Regions from separate parts of the Pseudomonas sp. GNP012 genome, predicted to be linked through region 2. Evidence: predicted binding sites of a transcription regulator. Region 2 holds the regulator's gene; the other holds the start of a gene.

Region 1 (11,882 bases), 370 kb from region 2:
GTCGTGATCGCCAATACGCCAACGGCACCTTACTACGCGGTGATCTTCACTTCGCTGCGCACCGAGGACGATCAGGGTTATGCCGAAGCGGCCGCAAGGATGCTGGAACTGGCCCGTGAACAGCCGGGGTTTCTTGGTGTGGAGTCGGCGCGGGGTGAGGATGGGCTTGGAATTACGGTGTCGTACTGGGCCAGCGAGGCGGCGATTCTGGCGTGGAAGCAGCATCCAGAGCATACGGCGATTCGCGAGCGTGGGCGTTCGACCTGGTATGCGCGGTGTCATACAAGGGTGTGTCGGGTTGAGCGGGCCTACGGCTTCAGTCTGTAAATGATGCGGTGTTTTTGAGGCCGTCTTCGCGAGCAAGCCCGCTCCCACAGGGGACGCGGGTGTACACAAGATTGTTCCCAACGCAAAAACCTGTGGGAGCGGGCTTGCCCGCGAAGAGGCCAGAACAGTCACCCCAAAAAACTCAACCCCGAACCAGACTGCGAACCGCCGATATCTCCGGCACTTCCCCCCGGTTCATGTACACCCGCAATGGCTCGGTGATGTTGATCCGGTCATCGATGTTCTGGTCCAGCAACAACTGGATCAATTCGCGCTTGAGCGTCATCGCCTGCCCGGGCCCAGCCCCCCAGACGAATTCGCTGGTCGGGATGATGCCGTCATCCGCCACGTCCATGCCGAACGAGTCTTCGCTGAAGCGCACGAGGTAGTGGCCGGTCTTGCGGTTGAGGCCGACGAAGCCTTTGAGTTGGTCGGCCGCCTGGCAGATCAGTTGGGAAGTGATGCGCATGGTAAACCCCGCAATGGTGATCGTTGGTTTACACACAGGGCCTGCGTTTCCCTCTGCCGGGGAAATTGCAAGGTCCAGCGTACTGCAAACGGGCGCACAAAAGTGCTGACGAAAATCAGCTTCAGGCAGATTTATGTCGGTCTCGTGATAGCGCCTGCAAAGATGAGTTGCTAAAAGGGAGCGCTCACTCATTGCGAAAGGATCTCGACCATGCCCGCAACCTTTACTAAAAACGCCCTGTTGTTGAGCCTGCTGCTGGGCCTCGGCCAGGCACAGGCCGCCAGCGAACCCGGTCCCACGGAACTGGCGACCCGTTTGGGCATTCCGCACCCGGCGGTGATCGCCCACCGTGGCGCGTCTTTCGATGCGCCGGAATCCACCGCTGCGGCCTACAAGACGGCCCGCGACCTGGGCGCCGATTACCTGGAACTGGATCTGCAGCGCAGCAAGGACGGCGTGCTGTTCGCCCTGCACGACAACAACCTGCAACGCACGACCGACGTCGCCAGCAAATTCCCCGAGCGCAAGGACAGCCCGGCCAATGCATTCACCATGGCCGAGCTGAAAACCCTGGATGCGGGCAGTTGGTTCAATGCCGCCTACCCGGATCGCGCGCGTCCTGCCTTCGCCGGCCTGAAGATTCTGCCCCTTGATGAAATCATCGACATCGCCGAGGGCAACGCCCTGCACAAGCCCGGGCTGTACATCGAGACCAAGGAACCCAAGCAGTTTCCCGGCATCGAACACGACCTCAAGGAAAAACTCCAGGCCCGTGGCTGGCTGAACCCCAGCGAATCGAAACCGGCCAACAGCACGCTGGCGGTTGGCCAGGGCAACGGCAAGGTGGTTCTGCAGACCTTCGAGAAGAGCAGTCTCGAACTGCTGCAAAAGGAAATGCCGAAGGTGCCGAAGATCCTGCTGTTGTGGGTCGGTGAAGGCAGCATCGAGCCCAAGTCCAGGGTGACCTTTGCCGAGTCCGGCGCCAAGGACAAGGCCGCTTACTACGCCGCACAACAACCGAAGGACAAAGCCGAATTCCAGCGCTGGGTCGACTACGCCAAGGCCCAGGGCGCAATCGGCACCGGCCCGTCCGCAGCCCTGGCCCAGGGTGGCGACCAGAGTTACTCGGACCTGGTGCAACCCTGGATGAACCAGTACACCCACGATCAGGGCCTGCTGGTGCACGTCTACACCATCGACGATGCGGTGGACTACCAGAAAGTCATGGACGCCGGCGTCGACGGCATTTTCACCAACCGCGCCAGTGAGTTGTTGAAGTTCTATAAACGTCCGGCGGTGGCCAGCGTGGCGCAGGTACTACAGAACAACGGCTACTGATCCGCAATCACGCAAAACCCTGTGGGAGCGTGGCTTGCCCGCGAAGAGGCCATCAGCTTCAACATCAACGCTGACTGACACTCCGCTATCGCGGGCAAGCCACGCTCCCACAGGGATTGATGCAGGACATGATGGAGGTTTTAAGGGTGGCTTAAGTTACAAAAGCTAACCTGATCTCACTTGAACAGATCACCCAAGGAAAGAAGCCCATGAAGACTCTGACTGCTTTGTTTACCGCTGCAACCCTGACCCTCACTGCCGGTCTGGCCCAGGCCGACGTGCGCGTGGATCAGATCCCGCAACTGGTCAAGGACGGCAAGATCAAGCCCCTGGAAGATCTGAACAAGATCGCTCTGGATCTGCACCCAGGCGCCACGATCACCAAAACCGAGCTGGATAACCATTTCAACGGTTACGAGTATGAGATCGAGTTGCGCGACGCCAAGAACGTCGAGTGGGATGTGGACATCGATGCCTCTAACGGCAAGGTCCTGGAAAACAAGCAAGACAAGTAATCACAACACACAAAAGCCGCACGCTCTGACGATCGTGCGGCTTTTTGCGTTTAAGCGCTCAGGCGCGCCGTCACCTCGTTCAACTGACCCGACAAACCGTGCAAGTTGTTGCTCGCCGCTTCGGTGCGCTGCACGTTGTCAAGGTTAGTGCTGGCGATGCTGGTGATCTCGGTGAGGTTGCGCGAGATGTCTTCGGCCACCGAGGTCTGTTCTTCGGCTGCGGTGGCGATCTGCCGGTTCATGTCGCGGATGGCTTCCACGGCCAGGGTGATGCGTTCGAGCATGGCGCCGGCCTCGGTCACCTGCTGCACGCTTTCTTCGCTGCGCGACTGACCGCTTTCAATCGCCTGGGCTGCTTCGATAGCACCGGTCTGCACGGTTTGAATGATCTGGTTGATCTCGATGATCGACGCAGCCGTGCGCTGGGCCAGGCTGCGGACTTCATCGGCCACCACGGCAAAACCGCGCCCGGCCTCACCGGCGCGGGCCGCCTCGATGGCCGCGTTGAGCGCCAGCAGGTTGGTCTGTTCGGCGATGCCGCGAATCACTTCCAGGACCTTGCCGATGCGCCCGCTGTCGGTTTCCAGTTGGCGGATGACCGTGGCGGTGTTGGCGATTTCGCCACGCATTTGGGTGATGGTGTGGATGGTGCCCTGCATGACTTTTTCGCCCTGCTGGGCGGACTGGTCGGCATCGTCGGCGGCCCGCGCCGCTTGCGCGGCATGACGCGCCACTTCCTGCGCCGTGGCGGACATTTCGTTCATCGCCGTGGCCACCTGATCGGTGCGGTTGAACTGCTCGTTGGTGCCGCCGGCCATCACGGTGGCGATCGAGTTCAACTCACCGCTGGCGCTGTCCAGGTCCGACGCGCTGCGCTGCAAACGGCTGAAAGTTTCGGCGAGGAAATCGCGCAGGGTGTTGGCGGCGATCGCCAGTTTGCCCAACTCGTCCTGACGGGTGCTGGCCACGCGCTCGGCAAGACGACCCTGGCTGAGTTGCGCCACGTATTCGATCAGTTTGCGGATCGGTTCGACCAGGTTGCGGTTGACCAGCCAGAGGCTCAGCAGGCCGATCAACAACCCCGAAACCAGCATCACGACAAGCCCCAGCAGCACCGTGCGATCGGCGGCGGCGCTGATCAAGGTCGACTGTTCGGCGCCTTGCTTGCGCAACTCGCTGACCAGTGCGCTCATCTGATCGCTGGTCGCACGATCTACGCCTTTGACCGCGGTATCGCCCACCGTCGGATCACCACCGGCGGCCACGAACGCGTCCCGCCCCTTCTGATACGCCGCGCCCAACTGGCGATGTTCGTCACGCAAGCGCTCGATGCGGCTCTTGAGTGACGGCTCGATGCCCTTCTGCGCGGCCAGTTCGCCGAGGATGTTTTGCACATCGCGCTGACGCTCTTCGAATTGCCCCCAGTACTTGCTCAGGTCCGCCGGTTGCTTGCCGCGCAACAGGACGTTTTTCCACTCTTGCACCTGCACCTTGAATTGCAGGTTGGCTTCATCGATCAATTGCGAGGTGTGCAGCGGGCCCTCGATCAGATTGGCGTAGCTCTGCACGCCACTGGACAGGAAATGAAAGCACGCCAGGGCGATCAACAGCATCGCCAGCAGGCTGCCACTCAGCAGGGCGAGAATTTGTGCTCTCAAGGACTTTTGCAAAAGCATCGATGGGTACTCATGACAGGAATGAGGCACGCCCAAAAAAGGCGTGAAAGGTGTCCGGACATCCCTGTCTGCGGTCTCGGCCGAGGCCTGCGGCGCGCAACTTAACCCAAGCGTGATCGGCGTGCCAGAGCGATTCTTTAGAAAAATCCGACCACCGGTAGAGCATTCGTTTGCGTTATTTTCCTGTCACAAAAACGTCATCCAGGCTTGCGATGATGCCGCTCAAGTGAACCTGTAAAACACGCGACAGGCGCCTCCCTTGCGAGTCCTAATGAACCACAGCATCGATCACAGTCATCGCGATACGGATCTGTTCGGCCTTCTTTACGGTTTCAGTTTTCGCCCCGGTGAGGCCGGTCGGGAAATCAACTCCGCCCAAGCCTTGCAGTACCTGCAACAACCGGAAAGTGACGAACAGTTTCTCTGGCTGCACCTGAACCTGGCCCATGCCGCGTGCGAGCGCTGGATGAAAAGCCATCTGCAATTGCCCGAGGAATTTTTCGAAGCGCTGCACGAAGGCTCGCGCTCGACCCGCATCGAGCATGTCGACTCCGCGTTGCTGGCGGTGGTCAACGACGTGGTGTTCAACCTCAGCAACATGGTCTCCTCGGATGTCTCGACCTTGTGGGTGTGCGCCCGCAGCCGGCTGATCATCAGCGCCCGTCTGCAGCCGCTGCACTCGGTGGACAAGTTGCGCTCGTCGGTGAAGGCCCGGGAATGCTTTCGCTCCCCGCTGGAGCTGCTGGTGCATCTGCTGCGCGACCAGGGTGAAGTGCTGACCCAGATCGTGCGCAAGACCAGCCAGAGCGTGGACCAGATCGAAGACGAGTTGCTCTCCTCGCGCCTGTCGACCAACCGCGCCGAGCTGGGCGCCAATCGCCGGGTGCTGGTGCGCTTGCAACGGCTGCTGGCGCTGGAGCCAGGCTCATTGCTGCGCCTGCTCAACCGGCCGCCGCAATGGCTGCAAAAGGAAGACGTGAAGGAGCTGCGCAAATCCACCGAGGAGTTTGCGCTGATCATCAACGACCTCACGGCGCTGGGTGAGCGGATCAAGCTGTTGCAGGAAGAGATCGCCGCCAACATCAACGAACAGACCAACCGCACGCTGTTCACCCTGACAGTGGTGACGGTGCTGGCGCTGCCGATCAACATCATCGCCGGTTTCTTCGGCATGAACGTCGGCGGCATTCCGTTGGCCGATGACCCGCAAGGATTCTGGATCCTGGTGGCACTGGTCGCGACCTTTACCGTGATTGCCGGACGCTGGGCGTTTCGCAAGCAGCAGGATTATTAGGATCAAAAAATCGCAGCCTATGGCAGCCCCTACAGCTGTAGGAGCTGCCGAAGGCTGCGATCTTTTGACTTTGCTTTTAAAAACAAGATCAAAAGATCGCAGCCTGCGGCAGCTCCTACAGGGCGCACAACCTCATCCCGGCCAGTGTCTGAGCCGGGATTTCTTTGTGTGGCAAACGCATTTCATCGCAAATTCAGGGGTTTGCGCTGTTATTGATCCGGCACCCGCCAGATTGCACTTCAGTTTGCTAACGTGTGGCCGACTCTTAAGAGACTCGATGTATTCAGGAGTGGAATCGTGAATCTGTACATCAATCAGCTTCAACACAAAGCTGACTTCAAAGAAGCCATCTACGCCGGCGATATCTTCCTGAACACTCAGCTGCGCGCCGCCAAAGAGCTGTGTGCGTTCGCCCAGGAAAGCATCACGGCCGCCTTCGATGGCGAAACCAACCACCAGGCGCTGCACACGCTGATGCCGGTGCAAGAGTTCGTGGTGCTGGTGACTCGCCTCAAGGGGCAGTTCACCAACAGCCTGCGGGCCAAGGAGCTGATCCGCAGTTTCACCGACGAAATCGGTGCCGCTCCCGAGGAATTCATATTCGACGTACCGCGCATTCGTGTCGTGCCCAACTACGACTACCTGCACGCCGGCGTCAGCTACGCCTACAAGCCTCATCGCGATACCTGGTACGGCGGAGTCGACTGCCAGATCAATACCTGGATGCCGGTCTACACGATCCAGCCTGACCAGACCATGATGATCAACCCGGCCTACTTCGACGCCCCGGTGCAAAACACCTCGGCGCAGTGGAGCCTGGCCGACTGGATCGGCGTGCAACGCCAACGCGCCCAGGACAACATCAAGGAAGAGGCGCGCCAACACCCGGTGCCCACCGAAGCCATCAACACGGCCTCCGAACTGCGCGTCGCCGGCAACACGGGCGAGATGCTGGTGTTTTCAGGCTCGCACCTGCACGGCACCGTGCCCAATTACACGCAACAGACCCGCTTCAGCGTGGACTTTCGCCTGATGCACCTCGACGACATCAGGCACAAGCGCGGCGCGATTAACGTCGACAGCGCCTGCCCGGATGTCGGCGCCGGTTTCAAAGACTACTTCCACGTCCACGACTTTTCGAATTTCCAAGGAATCCCGCAATGACCAAGCGTCGCATCACGCCCGCCGAGGCCCAGTACAACGAAACCCGTACCAACGTCCTGAAACGGGTCGATGCCGAATACGTGGCCGACGCTCCGTTCGTCTTCGCCAACCGCATTGGCGTAACCGCCGCGCTGTCGCGCATGGAACTGTTCAAGAAGGTCGCCGAAGTACCGGGCGCGATCATTGAATGCGGCGTGTACAAGGGCAACTCGTTGATGCTCTACATGCACCTGTCGATGATTCTCGAGCCCTACGCGATCAACCGTTCGATCGTGGGCTTCGACACCTTTGAAGGCTTCCAGAGCATCGACAAGAAAGAAGACCCGGCCGACGTCAACGAGACCATGTTCGCCGACACCGACCAGTCGCTGATCCAGGACATGATCGACGCCAACGACCTGTTGCGCCCGGTCAATCGAATCCCGCGTTGCGAGCTGGTCAAGGGCGACATCGTCAAGACCGTACCGGAGTGGGTCAAGACCCGCCCGGACCTGGTCGTGGCCATGCTGATCCTCGACACCGACCTGTACGAGTCGACCAAAGTCGCGCTGGAAACCTTCCTGCCGTACATGCCCAAAGGCGCGATCGTGGTGCTCGACGAAGTCGCCTACCGCAACTTCCCGGGCGAAACCAAGGCCCTGCGTGAAGTGCTCGACCTGAACAAGATCGAACTCAAGCGCCTGCCGTTCGATTCGTGCGTGGGTTACTTCCACGTCTGATCCAAAGACCTGGAAACTGGTGCAAAAACCTGTGGGAGCGAGCCTGCTCGCGAAAGCGGTCTGACATTCAGCATTGATGTTGACTGTCACGCAGCCATCGCGAGCAGGCTCGCTCCCACAAGGGTTAACATCAAATGGCCGAGCGGATCACCTCTCCCAGCCAGTCCATGAACACCCTCACCCGCAACGGCAAATGCCGCTGCCGGGCATAGAGCAGCGACGCCTCCATGGACGGCGCATTGAACGGCGACAACACCTCGACCAGTTCACCGCTTTGCAGGTATTGCTGCATGCCCATTCTCGGCGCCTGAATCAGCCCGAAACCACCCAGGCAGGCGGCCTCATAGGCATCGGTGCTGTTGACCGTGACACTGCCGGCCATCGGCAGTCGCTGCACCTGCCCCTTGTCGACGTACACAAAGCCTTCCGAACGCGAACCCAAAACGCCGACGTAGTGCACCAGCCGATGCCGCGCCAGATCATCCAGCCGCTCGGGCACGCCATAGCGCTGCAGATACGCTGGGCTGGCGCAATTAACCATGGTGAAGTCACACAGGTGTCGCGCCACCACCGATTGGTCCGGTTGGGCGCCGATACGCAGCACGCAATCGAAACCTTCGGCGAGCAGATCGACCCGACGGTCGGTGCTGCTGATTTCCAGCTCAAGCAGCGGGTGCTGCGCCATGAACGCCGGCAGGCGCGGCATGACCACGCGACGGGCGAGAATGTTCGGCAGGTCGATGCGAATGCGCCCCACCAGCGACGCCTCGTCCTGGCGAAACAAGCCCTCGATCTCGTCCATATGTGACAGCAGGTCCTTGCTGCGCTCATACAACACCAAACCATCCTGGGTCGCCTGAACCTTGCGCGTGGTGCGTTGCAACAGCCGGGTGCCGAGCAATGCCTCCAGCGCCTGCACATGCTCGGACACCGTTGATCGAGGCAGCCCGAGGCTTTCGCCGGCCTGGGTGAAACTCGACATCTCGCTGACACGGACAAAGGTGCGCAACAGTTCCAGTTTGTTCATCAGCCTGCTCTTTAATTGTTCGGCCTATCCGACCAGTGATTCCGGTTTCACTCTGTTTATCACCCCTGTGCGGATAAATAAACTTCCTCACATCAACCGCCCACTGCACTTGAGGAAGTCCCATGAACCGTAAAATCGCACTGATCACCGGCGCCAGCCGCGGCCTCGGCAAAAACGCAGCCCTGCATCTGGTCGCCCAAGGCATCGACATCATCGGCACCTACAACAGTCGCGCCGATGAGGCCCAGGCACTGGTGGCCGAGATCGAAAGCCTGGGCGGTCGCGCCGTCATGCTGCAACTGGACGTTGCCCGGAGTGAAAGCTTCAGCGCCTTCGCCAGCGAAGTCGCGAAGGTCCTGCACAGCCACTTCGAGTGCGAGCGTTTCGATTTTCTGGTGAACAACGCCGGGATCGGCCTGCACGCCAACTTCGTCGACACCACTGTCGAACAGTTCGACCTGTTGGTGAACATCCAACTCAAGGGGCCGTTTTTCCTCACGCAGAACTTGTTGCCATTGCTCAATGACGGCGGGCGCATCATCAACATTTCCAGTGGCCTGACCCGTTTCAGCCTGCCGGGCCACAGCGCCTACGCGGCGATGAAAGGCGCGATGGAAGTGTTGACCCGCTACCAGGCCAAAGAACTCGGTGCGCGCAATATCGCGGTGAATATCCTCGCACCCGGCGCGATTGAAACCGATTTCGGCGATGGCGCCGTGCGCGACAACCCCGGGTTGAACACCCTGGTGGCGAACAACACCGCCCTGGGTCGCGCCGGTTTGCCGGATGACATCGGCGCCGCGATTGCGCTGCTGCTCGCGCCGGGCAGCCAGTGGATCAATGGCCAGCGCATCGAGGCATCGGGGGGGATGTTTTTGTAAGATCAAAAGATCGCAGCCTGCGGCAGCTCCTACATCGATTGGGTGTAGGAGCTGCCGCAGGCTGCGATCTTTTTTTCGTTACTGCGCGCAAGACTGGCGCACGACCACCCGCTCCCGAACCACGTCATACACCCAGTGGTACACGTAGGTGTACGGCAGGAAGAACAGCAACACACCGATATCCAGCAGGAACGCCTGCCACAGGCTGACATTCAGCCACCAGGCAATCAGCGGCACGCCAAGCGCGACCAGACCGCCTTCGAACAACAACGCATGCACCACGCGGACCCAGGCGTTGTGGGCGATGGCGAGGCGCTTGAGCACCCGGTCGAACATCCCGTTGAAGACCACGTTCCAGGCCAGGGCCAGGGCGGCGATGAGGACAGTGACCATGCCCATTTCCAGCATCGGTTTCTTCATGATCCAGGCCAGCAGCGGGGTACAGATCAGGATGGCCAGCAGTTCGAAGCCGATGGCCTGGAAAATACGTTCAGTAATGGATTTGTTGGCGCTCATGGCCGAACTCCCTTGAGTGACTGTGGTTGCCATGATCTGTCATCACACCGATACTTCATAACCAATAACCATCGATCAAGGCGATAGCTCATGGCCTCTCACGAAGTGTTGCTGGCGTTTGTCGAAGCCGCGACCCAAGGCTCGTTTTCCGCCGCGGCGCGCAAGCTGGGTCGCAGTCAGTCGACCATCAGCGCGGCAGTGGCCAGCCTGGAAATCGATCTCAACCTGACGCTGTTCGACCGCAGCAGCCGCAAGCCCGGGCTGACCCCGGCCGGACGCGTCATGCTGCAACGGGCCGAAGACATCCTGGCCGCCAGCAGTCGCCTGGAGATGAGCGCCCGTCAACTGTCCCAAGGGGTGGAAGCGAAGCTGACGGTGGCGCTGTCCGATACCTATCAGTCGGACCGTTTCGAGGCGTCACTCAGTGCCTTTGAACAGCGTTACCCGGATCTTGAACTCGAATGCCTGATCGCCGAATGCGATGACCTGGTGTCGCTGGTGCAAAGCGGCCGGGCGCAGATTGCCTTCGCCGAAATGCAGGACAGTTACCCGCCGGACCTGGTCAGTTCGACGGTGGACGAGCGCACGGAAATCGCCCTGTTCGTGTCCCCTGCCCACCCGCTGGCAAGGCTGGACTACGTCGATCAGGACGTACTGCAGCAACACCGCGAACTGCGCCTGGCGACCATCGTCAATCCCTATGAAAGTCGGGCGAAGGGTCGCGTCTGGTCGGCACCGAGTTATCTGATGCTGCTGGAAATGGCCCAGGGCGGATTCGGCTGGGCGCCGTTGCCCCGTTGGCTGGTGGAGCGCTTCGGGCCCGGCACCCTGCAGGAACTGGTGGTGCGCGGCTGGCCGAAAACGGTGTCGGTGGATGCGTTGTGGTCGCGGCTCAATCCACCGGGGCCGGCGGGGAGCTGGTTGCTGGGCAAGATGCTGGAATAGCGGTGTGGCCTTCGCGAGCAGGCTCGCCTCCCACAGGGATTAACAACGCAGCCCCCTGTGGGAGCGAGCCTGCTCGCGAAGAGGCCAGCCAACATCACATCAATCCAGCGCCTTGAGCCTGTCTTCAATAAACCGCCGCTCCGGCTCCTGCCGGGTCAACTCCAGTGCCCGTTCCCACGCCGCCCGCGCCTCTTGCTTGCGACCCAGTTGCCGACAAAACTCCGCCCGCGCCGAATGCGCCAGGTGGTAATCCAGCAGTTCGCCCCGCGCCAGAATGGCGTCGACCAGCATCAGCCCCGCCTGTGGTCCATCGCGTTGGGAAATCGCCGCCGCACGATTCAACTCGATCACCGGCGACGGCACCGCCCGTAGTAGCACGTCATACAGGCCGACAATCTGCGGCCAATCGGTTTCCCCCGCCGTCGAGGCTTCGGCATGCACTGCCGCGATGGCCGCTTGCAGGCAATAGGGCCCGAATCGCCCCGTGCCCAGCGCGTGCTCGATCAGCGCGCAGCCTTCAGCGATCAACCCGGCGTCCCACAGCGAACGGTCCTGCTCGTCCAGCACAATCAACTCGCCGCTCGCCGAAGTCCTGGCCGGGCGCCGCGACTCGTGCAGCAGCATCAACGCCAGCAAGCCCATCACTTCCGGTTCCGGCAACAACTCCACTAGCAACCGGCCGAGACGGATCGCCTCGCGGGTCAATTCCTCGCGGACCAGTTCGGCGCCGATGGACGCCGAGTACCCCTCGTTGAACACCAGGTAGATCACCCGCAATACGCTGTCCAGGCGTTCGGGCAACTCAGCCAGCGTCGGCACTTGATAAGGGATTTTCGCGTCGCGGATCTTCGCTTTGGCGCGCACGATGCGCTGGGCGATGGTGGCCGGGGCCGAGAGAAAGGCCCGGGCGATTTCTTCCGTGGTCAGGTCGCAGACTTCCCGCAGCGTCAGTGGAACTTGCGCGTCCGCCGCCAGGGCCGGGTGGCAGCAAGTGAAGATCAGCCGCAGGCG
Region 2 (11,882 bases):
CGACCAGCGCCTCGGAAATGACCTTGTACTTGCCTTCGTTGATCGAAGAGATGGAGTACATCACCACGAAAAAGGCGAACAGCAAGGTGATGAAGTCCGCGTAGGACACCAGCCAGCGTTCGTGGTTGACGTGTTCTTCATGCTGGCGACGACGTGCCATGATCCATGTCTCCCATCAATCCATGAAGCCCTGAAGCTTCAACTCGATGGAACGAGGGTTTTCACCTTCGGCGATCGACAGCAGCCCTTCCAGCAACATTTCGCGATAACGCGACTGGCGCAGCGCGATGGCTTTGAGTTTGGCGGCAATCGGCAGCAGCACCAGGTTGGCACTGGCCACGCCGTAGATGGTGGCGACGAAGGCCACGGCGATGCCGTTACCCAGTTGCGACGGATCCCCCAGGTTGCCCATGACGTGAATCAGGCCCATCACCGCACCGATGATGCCGATGGTCGGCGCATAACCGCCCATGCTTTCGAAGACCTTGGCCGCTTCGATATCGCGGCTTTCCTGGGTGTAGAAATCCACTTCCAGAATGCTGCGGATCGCTTCCGGCTCGGCGCCGTCGACCAGCAATTGCAGGCCTTTGCGGGCGTAGTTGTCAGGCTCGGCGTCGGCGATACCTTCAAGACCCAGCAGGCCTTCCTTGCGGGCGGTCAGGCTCCAGTTCACCACGCGGTCGATGCCACCGGCCAGGTCGACGCGAGGCGGGAACAGGATCCAGGCGAGGATCTGCATGGCGCGCTTGAAGGCGCTCATCGGTGATTGCAGCAGCGCCGCGCCGATGGTTCCGCCGAGCACGATCAACGCTGCCGGGCCGTTGGCCAGGGCGCCCAGATGACCGCCTTCAAGGTAGTTGCCGCCGATGATCGCGACAAAGGCCATGATGATGCCGATCAGGCTTAGAACATCCATCAGATACAGGCCTCGACCAGGTGCTTGCCAATGTCGTCGAGGCTGTACACCGCGTCGGCCAGTTCAGCTTTGACAATGGCCATCGGCATGCCGTAGATCACGCAACTGGCTTCGTCCTGCGCCCAGATCGAACTGCCGCCCTGCTTGAGCAGGCGCGCGCCTTCGCGGCCATCGGCGCCCATGCCGGTCAGGACGACCGCCAGAACTTTGTCACCGTAGGACTTGGCTGCCGAACCGAAGGTGATGTCCACGCACGGCTTGTAATTGAGACGCTCGTCACCCGGGAGGATTTTCACCGCGCCGCGACCGTCGATCATCATCTGCTTGCCACCCGGCGCCAGCAACGCCAGGCCCGGACGCAGGATGTCACCATCCTCGGCTTCCTTGACGCTGATGCGGCAGAGCTTGTCCAGGCGCTCGGCGAAGGCCTTGGTGAAAGCGGCCGGCATGTGCTGGACCAGCACGATCGGGGCCGGGAAGTTGGCCGGCAATTGGGTCAACACCCGCTGCAGTGCCACCGGGCCGCCGGTGGACGTACCGATGGCCACCAGTTTGTAGTTTTTGCGTTTTGGCGCGGGCGACGACGTAGCGGGGGCATGCGTACGCGCCGGGATCGGTGCCGGTGCCGGACGCGCGGGCGCGCTGCTGGCAAAACTGCCCACGCTGGAAGGCGCTGGCGTCGGCGCTGGCGCAGCGACAGGCGCCGGAGCGCTGTAGTGACTGACACGACGATTACTGCGCGAGATGCTCAGGATCTTCTCGCACAGCAGTTGCTTGACCTTCTCGGGGTTGCGCGAGATGTCTTCGAAATTCTTCGGCAGGAAGTCCACGGCGCCGGCATCCAGCGCATCGAGGGTGACCCGGGCGCCTTCATGGGTGAGCGAGGAGAACATCAGGACCGGGGTCGGGCAGCGTTGCATGATGTGCCGCACGGCAGTGATGCCGTCCATCATCGGCATCTCGTAGTCCATGGTGATCACGTCGGGCTTGAGGGCCAGCGCCTGATCGATCGCCTCTTTGCCGTTGGTCGCCGTACCGACGACCTGGATATTGGAATCCGCTGAAAGAATTTCCGAGACGCGGCGGCGGAAAAACCCCGAATCGTCCACCACCAGGACTTTGACTGCCATAAACACTCCATTAGATGGAGCGAGGCCAGGCGCCCCGCTCCAGCAGAATCAAATACGCCGGGTGGCGTAACGCTTGAGCATGCTCGGAACATCGAGAATCAGCGCGATGCGGCCGTCACCGGTAATGGTGGCGCCGGACATGCCCGGCGTTCCCTGGAGCATTTTGCCCAATGGCTTGATGACCACTTCTTCCTGGCCCACCAGTTGATCGACGACAAAGCCGATTCGCTGTGTGCCCACCGAAAGGATCACCACATGGCCCTCGCGCTGCTCTTCGTGAGCGGCGGAGCTGACCAGCCAGCGTTTGAGGTAGAACAATGGCAACGCCTTGTCCCGCACGATCACCACTTCCTGGCCGTCCACGACGTTGGTGGTCGACAGGTCGAGGTGGAAGATCTCGTTGACGTTCACCAGCGGGAACGCAAACGCCTGGTTGCCGAGCATGACCATCAGCGTCGGCATGATCGCCAGGGTCAGCGGCACCTTGATGACGATCTTCGAACCCTGGCCCTTGGCCGAGTAGATGTTGATCGAACCGTTGAGCTGGGAAATCTTGGTTTTCACCACGTCCATGCCCACGCCGCGACCCGACACGTCGGAGATCTCGGTCTTGGTCGAGAACCCCGGGGCGAAGATCAGGTTGTAGCACTCGGTGTCGCTCAGTCGATCGGCCGCATCCTTGTCCATCACGCCGCGTTTCACCGCGATGGAACGCAGGACATTCGGGTCCATGCCTTTACCGTCATCGGAGATCGACAGCAGGATGTGATCGCCTTCCTGCTCGGCCGCCAGAATCACCTTGCCGCCACGGGCCTTGCCCGAGGCTTCGCGTTCTTCCGGCGACTCGATGCCGTGGTCGACCGCGTTGCGCACCAAGTGGACCAGCGGGTCGGCCAGGGCCTCGACGAGGTTTTTGTCGAGGTCGGTTTCTTCGCCGACCAGCTCCAAGTTGATCTCTTTCTTGAGCTGGCGAGCCAGGTCGCGAACCAGGCGCGGGAAGCGCCCGAAAACTTTCTTGATCGGTTGCATCCGGGTCTTCATGACCGCGGTTTGCAGGTCGGCGGTGACCACGTCGAGGTTCGATACAGCCTTGGACATGGCTTCGTCGCCACTGTTGAGACCCAGGCGGACCAAGCGGTTACGTACCAGCACCAGCTCGCCGACCATGTTCATGATCTCGTCCAGACGCGCGGTATCGACCCGTACGGTGGTCTCGGCTTCGCTTGCCGGTTTTTCCGCCGGTGGCGCGGCCGGGGCGCGGGCAGCAGCCGGTGCAGCGCCGGCCGGTGCTTCGGCTTTTGGCTCGGGGGCCTTGGCCACAGGTTTGGGCGCCACAGCCTTGGCTGCCGGTGCCGGTGCCGCAACTGCAGCGCTCGAACCATTGGCCGCCGTCGCGGTGCCGACTTCGCTGAACTTGCCTTTGCCATGCAATTCGTCGAGCAGCGCTTCGAACTCGTGATCGGAAATCAGATCGCTGCCAGCCGCCACCGCGCTTGGGGCAGCAGGTGCAGGCACCGAAGCAATGGCGGACTCCAGTGCCTCGACAGCAAAGTTGCCCTTGCCATGCAACTGGTCGAGCAGTGCTTCAAATTCGTCGTCCGTAATATCGGAACTGTCGCCCGGCGCTTTCGGTGCTTCTGGCGCAGCCGGAGCCTGCGCAATCGCATCGACGGCAAACTGGCCTTTACCGTGCAACTGATCGAGCAACGACTCGAACTCGGCATCGGTGATTTCGTCGCTTGCAGGTGCTTCGCTTGCAGGTGCGTGGGCAACCGCCGGCGCCTCGGCCTGTGCCTTGACGGCATTGAGCGAGTCTAGCAATTGCTCGAATTCGTTATCGGTAATATCGCCGGAATCGGCTTCAGCCACCGGCGCTTCAACCACGGCGGCGACAGGTGCAGTAACCTCTTCGTCAGCCGATTGCGGCTCGGCCAGACGGGCCAGCGCCGCCAGCAGTTCAGGTGTCGCAGCCGTGATCGGGCTGCGCTCGCGGACTTCGCTGAACATGCCGTTCACCGCGTCCAGCGCTTCGAGAACCACGTCCATCAGTTCCGAGTCGACGCGACGCTCACCCTTGCGCAGGATGTCGAACACGTTCTCGGCGATGTGACAGCACTCCACCAGTTCGTTGAGCTGGAGGAAGCCGGCGCCCCCTTTTACAGTGTGAAAACCGCGAAAAATTGCATTGAGCAAATCCGCATCATCCGGACGGCTTTCCAGCTCGACCAGTTGCTCGGACAGTTGCTCTAGAATCTCGCCGGCCTCAACCAGGAAATCCTGAAGGATCTCTTCATCGGCGCCGAAGCTCATCAGGGGGGGTGCTCCTAACAGGTCTAAAAACCCAAAATACCTAAAATTCTAAAATCCCAGGCTGGATAGCAAATCGTCCACATCGTCCTGACCGGACACAACGTCTTCTCTTTTATCGGCATGAATCTGCGGACCTTCACCCTGAGAGAGATGTTTTTGTGGATCTTTTTGCGCAAGCATCGCTTCACGGTCATGTTCGATGCCCGCAAAGCGGTCCACCTGACTGGCCATCAGCACGAGCTTGAGCAGGTTGCTTTCAACTTCGGTGACCAGTTGGGTCACACGCTTGATCACTTGCCCCGTGAGGTCCTGGTAATCCTGGGCGAGCAGGATGTCGTTGAGGTTGCCCGACACCGCGCGATTGTCCGTGCCGCTGCGTGCCAGGAAGCCGTCGACCCGACGGGCCAGTTCACGAAACTCTTCGGCACCGACTTCACGACGCATGAAGCGCCCCCAGTCCGTGCTCAAGGCCTGGGCTTCGTCCGCCAGGCTGTTGACCAGCGGCGTGGCATTTTCCACCAGATCCATGGTGCGGTTGGCCGCCGCCTCGGTCAGCTTGACCACATAGCCCAGGCGCTCGGTGGCGTCGGTGATCTGCGACACTTCTTCGGCTTGCGGCATGTGCGGGTCAATCTGGAAATTGACGATCGCGCTATGCAGTTCGCGAGTGAGCTTGCCCACTTCCTGATACAGGCCGCGGTCTCGGGTCTGGTTGAGCTCATGGATCAATTGCACCGCGTCGCCGAACTTGCCTTTTTCAAGGCTCTCGACCAATTCGACGGCGTGTTTTTTCAGGGTCGATTCAAAGTCGCCCAATGAAGTTTCGTTATTGCCCATAGCTCCCCCGTGGCGCACTCATCAACCGATGCGTTCGAAAATCTTCTCGATTTTTTCTTTCAACGCCTGGGCCGTGAAGGGCTTGACCACATAGCCGTTAACGCCGGCCTGGGCCGCTTCGATGATCTGCTCACGCTTGGCTTCAGCGGTCACCATCAGCACCGGCAGGTGCTTGAGCTTTTCATCGGCACGCACGTGACGCAGCAGATCGATGCCAGTCATACCTGGCATGTTCCAGTCCGTTACCAGAAAGTCGATGCTTCCGCTGTTGAGCACCGGAATGGCGGTAGTGCCATCGTCGGCCTCGACGGTGTTGGTGAACCCAAGGTCACGCAGCAGGTTCTTGATGATCCGCCGCATCGTTGAGAAGTCATCAACGATGAGGATTTTCATGTTCTTGTCCAATTCGACCTCCAAGCAGTCTTAAACGCGCCCAGCACCTGGACGCGCCATTTCAATCAATCCGGCAAAGCACTCAATGACTGTCTGGAGCACAACAGATCGGGACCGGCGCAGTTCAACACCACACCAGCCTCTTTCGCAGTGTCCCCACACTGCCTTCAGCGCGCTCGCCACTCCCCCAAACGCCCCCGCAAGCGGGCCGCGCACTGGCTGTGTAACTGGCTGACCCGCGATTCGCTGACCCCCAGGACCTCACCGATTTCCTTGAGGTTCAACTCTTCGTCGTAGTACAGCGCCAACACCAGTCGCTCACGCTCCGGCAAATTGGCAATCGCATCCGCCAGCGCAGCCTGGAAGCGTTCATCTTCCAGATCGCGTGACGGCTCGGTATGAGCACTCGCGCCATCCTCGTGCAGCCCTTCGTGTTCGCCGTCCTGCAACAGATCGTCGAAACTGAATAACCGGCTGCCCAGGGTGTCGTTCAAAATTCCGTAGTAATCGTCGAGACTCAATTGGAGTTCGGCCGCAACTTCGTGATCTTTAGCGTCACGGCCGGTTTTCGCTTCAATCGAGCGAATGGCGTCGCTGACCATGCGCGTATTGCGGTGGACCGAACGTGGCGCCCAGTCCCCCTTGCGCACTTCATCGAGCATGGCGCCGCGGATTCGAATGCCCGCGTACGTCTCGAAACTGGCGCCTTTGCTGGCGTCATATTTGGTCGATACCTCAAGCAGGCCGATCATCCCGGCCTGGATCAGGTCTTCGACCTGGACACTGGCCGGCAAACGCGCCAGCAAGTGGTAAGCAATGCGTTTAACCAGCGGCGCGTAACGCTCGATCAGCTCGTACTGCGCATCACGAGCCGATTTTTTGTAGAGGTTGTAACCGCTGGCTGTCATAGAACAGGTCCTGCTGTTTGCTGCACTAGACGCTCGACGAAAAACTCCAGGTGCCCGCGCGGGTTGGCAGGCAGCGGCCAGGTATCGACCTTCTGCGCGATGGCCTTGAACGCCAGCGAGCACTTGGAACGCGGGAAGGCCTCGTAGACGGCGCGCTGCTTCTGCACAGCCTTGCGCACGCTTTCGTCGTAGGGCACCGCGCCGACGTATTGTAGGGCGACGTCGAGGAAGCGATCCGTGACCTTGGTCAACTTGGCGAACAGGTTGCGCCCTTCCTGCGGGCTCTGGGCCATGTTGGCCAGGACGCGGAAGCGGTTCATGCCGTAGTCGCGATTGAGCAACTTGATCAAGGCGTAGGCATCGGTAATCGAGGTCGGCTCGTCGCACACCACCAGCAGCACTTCCTGGGCTGCACGAACGAAGCTGACGACCGACTCACCAATGCCCGCAGCGGTGTCGATCACCAATACGTCGAGGTTGTCGCCGATATCACTGAAGGCCTGGATAAGGCCCGCGTGTTGCGCAGGACTCAGATGCACCATGCTCTGAGTGCCGGATGCGGCCGGAACGATACGGATGCCGCCAGGTCCCTGCAGCAGTACATCGCGCAGTTCGCAGCGGCCCTCGATCACGTCGGCCAGGGTACGTTTGGGTGTCAGGCCCAGCAGAACGTCGACGTTCGCCAGTCCCAGGTCGGCGTCCAGCAGCATGACGCGCCGGCCAAGCTCAGCCAAAGCCAGGGACAAGTTCACTGACACGTTAGTTTTCCCGACGCCACCTTTGCCGCCGGTCACCGCGATCACCTGTACGGGATGCATGCTGCCCATGTTATTTCTTTACCTTGTCTTGCATAGACGGAGGCCACATTACTGGCTGCGCGTTCACAAACGGAACAATGCATGGCAGACCATCGATGTAGGTACAAAAACGATTCATTATTACCTCAGCCAACCTGCTTGGTCGGGCTGTGGTAGATGTCAGCGAACATGTCAGCCATGGCTTCTTCGCTGGGTTCTTCCTGCATTTGCACACTGACGGCGCGACTGACCAACTGATGACGGCGCGGCAGATGGAGATCATCCGGAATCCGCGGGCCATCGGTCAGGTACGCCACTGGCAGCTCATGACTGATGGCCAGGCTCAACACTTCGCCCAGGCTTGCCGTTTCATCCAGTTTAGTCAGGATGCAGCCGGCAAGCCCGCAACGCTTGTAACTGTGATAAGCGGCGGTTAGAACCTGTTTCTGGCTGGTGGTTGCCAGGACCAGATAATTTTTTGAGCGGATGCCACGACCAGCCAGACTTTCGAGCTGCATGCGCAGGGCCGGGTCGCTGGCCTGCAGGCCGGCGGTATCGATCAGCACCACGCGCTTGCGCAGCAATGGATCGAGCGCCTGCACCAGGGACTGGCCCGGATCGACGTGGGTCACCGGCACATTGAGAATGCGCCCCAGGGTCTTGAGTTGCTCCTGGGCACCGATGCGGAAGCTGTCCATGCTCACCAGCGCAATGTTCTGCGCGCCGTACTTGAGCACGTAACGGGCAGCCAGCTTGGCCAGGGTGGTGGTCTTGCCCATGCCGGCAGGGCCGACCATGGCGATGACTCCGCCCTCTTCCAGCGGCTCGACTTCCGGGGTAACGATCATGCGCGCCAGGTGTGCCAGCAACATGCGCCAGGCCTGACGAGGCTCCTGGATTTCGCTGATCAGTGCCAGCAGGTCTCGAGACAGCGGGCCAGACAGGCCAATGCGTTGCAGGCGACGCCAGAGGTTGGCCTGATCCGGACGGCTGCCTTGCAGCTGGTTCCAGGCCAGGGACCCGAGTTGTACTTCCATGAGTTCGCGCAGGCTGTTGAGCTCGGAGCGCATCGAGTCGAACGCACGCGGGTCCACGCCACCGGACGCTGGTACAGCAGCCGGTGCGGGGCGACGAGGTTGGTCATACGTAGGTTCGATCAGCGGCTCGGCTGCGGTGAGCGGCAAACCGGCGAACAACTGGCGGTTGGTCGCATTGTCGCTCTCGCCATCGCCACGCAGGCTCAATTCGGCCTGGGCGGTGACGATCCGCGACTGAGTCTTGCGCAGCTCGTCTTCGAGCTCCATGTTCGGAACACGCGGTGCCAGCGCCGACAACTTGTAATCCAGCGCAGCCGTCAGCTCGACGCCCCCGGCAATCCGGCGGTTGCCGATAATGGCTGCATCAGCGCCCAGCTCATCGCGAACCAGCTTCATGGCCTGACGCATATCGGCGGCGAAAAAACGCTTAACTTGCATAAACCACTACCTCAGCCGTTGGGCCCTACTGTCGCAACGATGGTCACTTGCTTGTTGTCAGGGATTTCCTGGTAAGCCAACACGTGCAAACCCGGGACTGCGAGCCGGCCGAATCGCGAGAGCATCGCGCGAACCGGACCGGCCACCAGCAGAATCACCGGCTGACCTTGCATCTCCTGGCGCTGCGCCGCGTCGATCAGCGAGCGTTGCAGTTTCTCAGCCATGCTTGGCTCCAGCAGAACGCCCTCTTCCGAGCCTTGTCCTGCCTTTTGCAGACTATTGAGCAATATCTGTTCCAACCTTGGCTCCAGCGTGATAACTGGCAGCTGCGACTCAGTGCCTACAATGCTTTGGACGATTGCGCGGGAGACGCCAACCCGCACGGCAGCCACCAGCGCGGCGGTATCTTGACTCTTGGCGGCATTGTTGGCGATGGCCTCGGCAATGCTGCGGATATCGCGAACCGGCACTTGCTCGGCCAACAGCGCTTGCAGCACTTTGAGCAGTTGCGACAGCGAAACCACGCCCGGCACCAGCTCCTCAGCCAGTTTCGGCGAGCTTTTGGCCAGCAATTGCATGAGTTGCTGCACTTCTTCGTGACCGATCAGTTCACTGGAATGCTTGTAGAGTATCTGGTTCAAGTGGGTAGCCACTACTGTACTGGCATCGACCACCGTGTAACCGAGGGATTGCGCCTGGGTACGCTGGCTGATTTCGATCCAGACCGCCTCCAGGCCGAAAGCCGGATCTTTGGCGGTAATGCCGTTGAGCGTGCCGTAGACCTGCCCCGGGTTGATCGCCAGCTCGCGATCCGGGTAAATCTCCGCTTCCGCCAGGATCACCCCCATCAGGGTCAGGCGATAGGCACTCGGCGCCAGGTCGAGGTTGTCGCGGATATGCACGGTCGGCATCAGGAAGCCCAGATCCTGGGACAGCTTCTTGCGCACCCCCTTGATCCGCGCCAGCAACTGACCGCCCTGGTTGCGGTCCACCAGCGGAATCAGGCGATAGCCCACTTCCAGGCCGATCATGTCGATGGGCGTCACGTCATCCCAGCCAAGCTCCTTGGTTTCCTGGGCACGGGCCGGCGACGGCAGCAGCTCCTGCTGGCGCTTGACCTCTTGCAGGGCCTGAACCTTGGCGACGTTCTGCTTTTTCCAGAACAGGTAGGCGCCACCGGCCGCCAGGGCCGCCATGCTCAGGAACGAGAAGTGCGGCATGCCGGGCACCAGGCCCATGACCGCCATCAAGCCTGCCGCCACCGCCAGCGCCTTGGGCGAGGCGAACATCTGGCGATTGATCTGTTTGCCCATGTCTTCCGAACCGGACGCACGGGTCACCATGATCGCCGCCGCTGTCGATAACAACAGTGATGGCAATTGCGCCACCAAACCGTCACCGATGGTCAACAGCGCATACACCTTGCCGGCATCGCCGAAGGTCATGCCGTGCTGGAAGATACCGACCGCCATGCCGCCGATCAGGTTGATGAACAGGATCAACAGGCCGGCAATGGCGTCACCACGGACGAATTTGCTGGCACCGTCCATGGAACCGTAGAACTCGGCTTCCTGGGCGACTTCCGAGCGGCGGGCCTTTGCCTGGGCCTGATCGATCAGGCCGGCGTTGAGGTCGGCGTCGATCGCCATTTGCTTGCCGGGCATCGCATCGAGGGTGAAACGCGCGCTCACCTCGGAGATCCGCCCCGCACCCTTGGTCACCACGACGAAGTTGATGATCATCAGGATCGCGAAGACCACGATACCGACCACGTAGTTACCGCCGATCACCACTTCACCGAACGCCTGGATCACCTTGCCGGCGGCTGCGTGACCGTCCTGGCCGTGGAGCATCACCACCCGCGTGGAGGCCACGTTCAATGCCAGGCGCAACAGCGTCGCCACCAGCAAAATGGTCGGAAACACCGCGAAATCCAGCGGGCGCAAAGCGTAGACGCACACCAGCAGCACGACGATGGACAGGGCAATGTTGAAGGTGAAGAACACGTCGAGCAGGAACGGCGGCACCGGCAACATCATCATCGCCAGCATGACCAGCAGCAACAGCGGCACGCCCAGATTGCCCCGACTGAGGTCGGCAATGTTGCTGCGGGCACTGTTGATTAACTGAGAGCGATCCACCGGTTTTCCCCGTTCCTTTAAAGCAAACTTTTGACGCCTGACGCAGGCGCAGGGCGGCTACTGCAAGAAGCTTTCCAACTTTTGCAAAGGGAGAAATAGAGCGATTTTTCAGTGGGATATGTGCTGCCTGGGCTGACGTCATCGCGGGCAAGCCACGCTCCCACAAGTTATCGCCGAACCTGTGGGAGCGCTAGACTCAGGAATCGCGGCGCAAATCCGGCGGAATCGGCAGGTCATCCTTGAGCGGATCAGGCCGCTTGCCCTTGCCCGCCCGGTACTGTCGAATCTGATAGACGTAGGCCAGTACCTGCGCAACCGCCAGATAGAGCCCGCCGGGGATTTCCTGCTCCAGTTCGGTGGAGTAATAAATCGAGCGCGCCAGCGCCGGTGACTCCAGCAGCAGGATCTCGTTGGCCGCGGCGATCTCGCGGATCTTCAGGGCCAGGAAGTCGTTACCCTTGGCCAGCAATACCGGCGCACTGCCCTTCTCCGGATCGTATTTGAGGGCCACAGCGTAGTGCGTGGGGTTGGTGATGACCACGTCAGCCTCGGGAATGGCGGCCATCATCCGCCGCTGGGACATCTCACGCTGCAGCTGTCGAATCCGCTGCTTGACCTCCGGCCGCCCCTCCTGGTCCTTGTGCTCGTCGCGCACTTCCTGCTTGGTCATCAGCAGTTTCTTGTGGCTTTCCCAGAGCTGCACCGGCACATCTACCGCAGCGATGAGGATCAGCCCGCACGCCATCCACAAGGTGCTCCAGCCCACCACTTGCAGGCTGTGGATGATTGCCATGTCCAGGGGTTCATGGGCGATACGCAGCAGGTCGTCGATGTCCGACGACAACACCGCCAGCGCTACGAACAGGATGATGATGAACTTGGCCAGGGCCTTGAGCAGCTCGACCAGCGCCTTGGTCGAGAACATGCGCTTGAGGCCGGGACCGGGGTTCAAACGGCTGAACTTGGGCGCCATGG

What was found. Region 2 encodes FliA, which starts transcription of late flagellar genes. Its sites were predicted from a motif close to CTAAAGTTTNNNNNNNNNNNGCCGNTAA; they were not measured.
Region 1: ACXX83_RS18420 (methyl-accepting chemotaxis protein) is a predicted target of FliA. The motif match lies at 4,439-4,466, and genes of this name have one in related genera.

Annotation. Positions count from the first base shown of each region.
Region 1 covers NZ_JBTGUU010000001.1:4,080,596-4,092,477, forward strand. Annotated here, with positions in the region: gene ACXX83_RS18395 (CTP synthase C-terminal region-related (seleno)protein) at 1-7, shown strand, start outside; gene ACXX83_RS18400 (antibiotic biosynthesis monooxygenase family protein) at 4-327, shown strand; gene ACXX83_RS18405 (DUF2025 family protein) at 470-796, opposite strand; gene ACXX83_RS18410 (glycerophosphodiester phosphodiesterase) at 1,007-2,134, shown strand; gene ACXX83_RS18415 (PepSY domain-containing protein) at 2,344-2,649, shown strand; gene ACXX83_RS18420 (methyl-accepting chemotaxis protein) at 2,700-4,325, opposite strand; gene ACXX83_RS18425 (transporter) at 4,597-5,619, shown strand; gene ACXX83_RS18430 (hypothetical protein) at 5,917-6,783, shown strand; gene ACXX83_RS18435 (TylF/MycF/NovP-related O-methyltransferase) at 6,780-7,502, shown strand; gene ACXX83_RS18440 (LysR family transcriptional regulator) at 7,633-8,529, opposite strand; gene ACXX83_RS18445 (SDR family NAD(P)-dependent oxidoreductase) at 8,652-9,410, shown strand; gene ACXX83_RS18450 (multidrug/biocide efflux PACE transporter) at 9,489-9,926, opposite strand; gene ACXX83_RS18455 (LysR family transcriptional regulator) at 10,017-10,871, shown strand; gene ACXX83_RS18460 (RNA polymerase sigma factor) at 10,971-11,882, opposite strand, start outside.
Region 2 covers NZ_JBTGUU010000001.1:3,713,206-3,725,087, forward strand. Annotated here, with positions in the region: gene motD (flagellar motor protein MotD) at 1-160, opposite strand, end outside; gene ACXX83_RS16690 (flagellar motor protein) at 176-916, opposite strand; gene ACXX83_RS16695 (protein-glutamate methylesterase/protein-glutamine glutaminase) at 916-2,046, opposite strand; gene ACXX83_RS16700 (chemotaxis protein CheA) at 2,095-4,356, opposite strand; gene ACXX83_RS16705 (protein phosphatase CheZ) at 4,405-5,193, opposite strand; gene ACXX83_RS16710 (chemotaxis response regulator CheY) at 5,215-5,586, opposite strand; gene fliA (RNA polymerase sigma factor FliA) at 5,754-6,494, opposite strand; gene fleN (flagellar synthesis regulator FleN) at 6,491-7,321, opposite strand; gene flhF (flagellar biosynthesis GTPase FlhF) at 7,438-8,766, opposite strand; gene flhA (flagellar biosynthesis protein FlhA) at 8,778-10,907, opposite strand; gene flhB (flagellar biosynthesis protein FlhB) at 11,104-11,882, opposite strand, start outside.